2 regions of the Porphyromonas cangingivalis genome follow, and region 1 is predicted to be linked to the other one. Evidence: riboswitches for the same ligand, from Rfam matches in the RefSeq annotation. Region 1 holds a riboswitch; the other holds the start of a gene.
What was found. A riboswitch is a leader RNA that binds a small molecule or an ion and turns the genes downstream of it on or off. The one in region 1 is predicted to bind thiamine pyrophosphate.

Region 1 (2,468 bases):
CTTGCTTTTGTTGCGGTAATACTCTTGGCCGGGGATGAAGTCCGGTGTCTTGTCCATGACAAAGTCCAATGTTCCGAAGTGATGGTTGGTATAGCTGTTGCCTGCAACACCGGCAGAGAGGTGCAAACCATTGCGGTTGTAGTCAAGGTTGATGATCGCACCATAGAAATCGTTGTCCAAGTGTTTGTTACGGATGAGTGAAGTTCTCTTCTTGCCGTCTACAGTAGGAAGATCATAGTCCTTGAACTTACGTCCTGTACGGTACTCGTGTGCATAACCGTCACCCTTGGTGTAGTGGAGTGTGGCACCGTACTTCAAGCCCGGCATAAGGTCTTGCTTGAAGATAAGGTAGGTGTGACCTTGGTTGTAATTGTCTGTATTGTAGTGGTACTTTGCTACCGAGGGGTCTTTTTTTGCCTCGGAAGGATTGATGAGCCCTGCTTCGTTGAAACGACGGCCGAAGATCTCCTTATTTTCGTCTGAAAGGCCTCTCCAGCCTATACCCGTCTGCTGTTCGCCATAGTTGTGAATGATGTCAAGGCTTGTGGACTCACCTCTGTGCGATGCATGGAGATAGTAAGCTGTACCCTTGCCACCTGTGCGGTCGACATACCCATCGCTTTTGATCTTGGAGAGATAACCACTGAAAGCCCATCCATTCGCCAGACGACCTGACTCAAGGCTCACCATATTGCGGTTGAGACCATAAGAGCCCCAATATGTAGCAATGCGTGCGCCTGCTTCTCTTGCTGGTCTGCGTCCACGCATATCCATTGTCGCTCCGAAAGATCCTGCTCCAAATGTAGAAGATCCTGCTCCGCGGACGATGACGATGTCATCAAGGCGTGAGCCATAGTCTGGCATATTTGCCCAGAAGACCGTCTGGCTCTCGCTATCATTGAGGGGAACACCCATGTTCGTGATATTGATACGAGAAGCATCTACTCCACGGATGGTGAATGAGGTATAGCCTCCCATGATGCCACCATCACTCGACAGAACAAGAGACGGCGTCCCTTGTAGTAGGGTAGGGACGTCCCACGCGATGGACTTCTTGGTGAGGTCGTCCACTTTGATACGGTGTTGGGTCACAGGAGTCTTCTCGCCCGGACGAGTACCGAGGACTTCGACTTCATCTTTGATGTCGTACTTCATCTCTTGCGCCATTAGCCTTGTGGTCATCGCTCCGAAGAGGATAGCCAAAGACAGCATCGAAATACTTTTTCTAACCATTATTGTAATAACAGATTTAAACAGTGAATAACTCTGATCGAATGATCAATCCCTATCGGAGTACGAGACACAATTCCGTGAAACGCTGACGGCGTACGAAGGGGTAGGAGTTTTTAGATGATCTGAAGTGATATGTCGAAGCCCGGACGGGCACATAACCTAAATACTTTCCCTACGTCGGCATTATCCGATCAGGTTCTAAGGGTTTGTTCTCAGCCGTAAAACCTACAGCACCCCTAAGTGATTTTAATCATTAAATCCCTGCAAAGGTAACAAAGGTATGGTAGATTTACAAATAAAAGGAGAGTTTGCGGCAAGAGCGTTTGTTCTAAATCATTATAACCTGAGGATGGGATTCAAGTTGGCCACGATTTTTGGATGTATTTTGACTTATCCGGCGAGTGAGATGATAGATTAGGTGAGGAGGAGTTTTTAGGGAACGGTAAAAGAAACTCCCCTTACTTAAACTTGATACAGGAGAGGGGATCTAAGTTTGAGTAAGGGGGAGATATGGATATTATATTGAGTGGATGTTTGGACTTACTTTACGTTCATCATTCGTTCGATGGAGACAATGGCTTTTTTACGAGTTTCGGGAGCAACCTTGACTTCATAACGTTCATGCAAGAGAGCATCTCTGAGTGCTTCGAGAGTGGTGAGCTTCATGTATTCACAAGTATGCTCCGGTGCTATGGGGATGAAAGTCTTGTCAGGATAGATGCGTCTGAGCTCATATAGAGTCTCGGGCTCGGTGGCAATAACAAATGTATCTGTATTGGCTTGTGCGGGATGCTTCATGATCCCCGCTGTCGAGCCTACATGGCATCTCTCATGCTTCAGCACCTTGGGGTCATCGCAAGCTACAGACTCGGGATGAATAAGGATATCCGCCGTTGGATAAAGATCGATAAACTTGAGTACCAAGTCCGGGGTGATGTGTCTGTGGACATAGCAGTCTCCTTGCCATAACTCCATGTTTCGCCCGGTCATGCGATTGATGTAAGCCCCGAGATTTTTGTCCGGTCCGAAGAGGATAGGAACATCGTTAGGCAGAGACTGTACAACCTTCAAAGCGTTGGCTGATGTCACACAGTAGTCGGTATGTGCCTTGACTTCGGCAGAGGTGTTGACATAGCTTACAACGATACCATTTGGGTACTTGGACTTCCATTCAGCAAGCTGAGCACCGGTAACACTCTCTGCAAGTGTGCAGCCTGCATTTTCTACCGGGATGA
Region 2 (2,468 bases), 210 kb from region 1:
CCTGAATGGAAGACGTGATTGCAGAATTACCGATATTCGCATTTACTTTGACAAGGAAGTTACGCCCTATGATCATCGGTTCAGCCTCGGGGTGGTTGATATTTGCAGGGATGATCGCACGACCGGCAGCAATCTCTTGGCGCACAAACTCAGGCGTGATGTATTCGGGCATATTTGCTCCGAAAGACTCCCCTTTCTCTTTTTTGTATTTCTCCTTGATCTGATCACAAAGCTGATTTTCACGGATGGCTACATACTCCATCTCGGGAGTGATGACCCCTTTGCGAGCATAGTGAAGTTGTGTCACTATATGACCATCTTTTGCCACCAACGGCTGTTCGTTGAGATGAGCAAAGCGCAGATGATCCAACGTTTCATCCTTGCGCCTCATGCGTCCATACTCCGAACTTTGCTCCTTGAGACGGACGACATCTTCACGCTCCTCTATCCATCTCTCTCTAAATCGTGGCAAACCTCTCTGCACATCTACGACATAATCAGGATCGGTATATGGTCCCGAGGTATCATAGACGATGACGGATTCATTTTGGATCTTATTACCATCCTCATCGATGGTAGGCGAAAGGTCGATACGTCTCATCGGCACCTTCAAATCGGTGCGACTGCCCTCGACATATATCTTGACAGAACCCGGTAGAGGTCCGGAAGTAATGGTAAGGTCTTTGGTTTGATCTTTTTGTTTCATCATAAATTTATGTAGTTAAGAAGTTTCAAGATTGACATTTCACGAAAATTACCCTCCCTTGGATATACCGATAATGGTGATACAATCCCCCTCTTTTAGTAGTGTCTGCTCCCAGCTGTCTCTCTTAATCACGTGCATATTGACCGCAATGGCGACATACTTCGTGTCGAGATCTTGGGATACAGCAAGAGCCTGCAGAGACATACCTTCGGGCACCTCCACAGAGCGTTTGTTCAGTAATATTTGCATGGTCGGATTCACTATATTTACCATCACAACAGAATTAAGTCTCTCGAAAGCCTTATGGGTGATGGTCTGTACTCGATCACATCAACGTGACGCCTGTGTACACCATAGTGAAATAGAAGAACGGTCTTTACCTACGCCGGCATTATCCGGATCAGGTTAAAGGGTCTAATCTCAGCCACTACTTCTGCAAAACCTGCAGAAACCGTAGCACCCCTAAGTTTCCGAGGGCAAAGTAACATATCTATTTTGATTTATCCAAATCATTACTCCCTTTTCTTGTGATGCATCGAAGATCTTGGGCAAGACAGTAAGTCTGGGTATTTGCTGTCGAACAACAGAATCAGACGAAGGATGATTTATCTGAAAGTGTTGTATCTGATCCCCTTAAATTAAAAGCTTCCTAAGCATATAGCAAACAAAGGGCATATCTTGAACTATCTTGATATGCCCTTCGTTTGCCACAATCTTCTAAATCAAGATTGAGATAAATGGAGATTATGAGTTTCCTTGCGTACGGATGTGGATATCCCTTTGTGGGAATGGGATCTCGATACCGTGGTGAGAAAACTCTTTGAATATCTCATAGTAAAGTTCGCTCTTGAGGACGACAGGCTTCTGGATATAAGAGGAGGTCCATACCACAAGTTCGAAGTTGAGGGCATTATCACCATACTCGACAAACCAAAAATCAGGGGGAGGGGTCTGAAGGACTCCGGGATGCTTCTTCGCAACACCAAGGACAATCTCCTTGACCCTCGCGGGATCTTCTTTGTATGCCACTCCCACAGGATAATGGAAGCGCACACGTCTGTCGTTGTGAGACCAGTTGGTCACATTTCCATTGATAAACTCATTGTTGGGCACGATTACGGAGATATTATCATTGGTTACAATGGTTGTCGATCTCATCGATATTTCCACGACATCACCCGAAACCCCACCGACTTGTATGCGGTCACCGACCTTGATCGGTCTCTCAAAAAGAATGATGATACCTGAAACAAAGTTGCTCGTGATGTTCTGCAAACCAAAACCCAACCCCACCCCGAGAGCTCCAAGGAGCCAACTGAATGCACCTAAATTAAACCCGGCAGAGTCAAAAATAAAGATGAACCCGGCCACAAGGATTATGTACTTGATGATGGAGACAATGGCAAGCCTTGTACCCCTCTCACTGATGCGTCGTCCCAGTATATATTTATCCAAGATGCCACTCAATTTACGTGTCCCCCACACAAGGAGAAGGGACGCGAAGAGCAAATAAAGGAGTGTAAGCACAGTGAAGTTGCTACCTCCGACATCAAAGACAACGAAGTGCATTATTTCCTTTAGTTTTTCCAATATCTCTGTCATATCGAAGCTCATTTGATTACATGGCAAATATAAATAAATCCATCGATACCAATCACTCAAACAAAAATAACTAAGGCTGACACGTTCGACGTGTCAGCCTTAGCCTATCTATATAGATCCGATAAATCTCTCAACCAACGCCCCTTCAGTTAGTGAAAGA

Region 2: it holds a riboswitch for thiamine pyrophosphate, as region 1 does, so the genes downstream of both, thiS (sulfur carrier protein ThiS) here and EL262_RS03635 (TonB-dependent receptor) in region 1, are expected to answer to the same signal.

The regions. Positions count from the first base shown of each region.
Region 1 is NZ_LR134506.1:862,988-865,455, reverse strand. It holds gene EL262_RS03635 (TonB-dependent receptor) at 1-1,233, opposite strand, end outside; TPP riboswitch at 1,386-1,481, opposite strand; gene nadA (quinolinate synthase NadA) at 1,774-2,468, opposite strand, start outside.
Region 2 is NZ_LR134506.1:652,304-654,771, forward strand. It holds gene thiC (phosphomethylpyrimidine synthase ThiC) at 1-706, opposite strand, end outside; gene thiS (sulfur carrier protein ThiS) at 755-955, opposite strand; TPP riboswitch at 1,067-1,180, opposite strand; gene EL262_RS02755 (mechanosensitive ion channel family protein) at 1,451-2,308, opposite strand; gene lpdA (dihydrolipoyl dehydrogenase) at 2,458-2,468, opposite strand, start outside.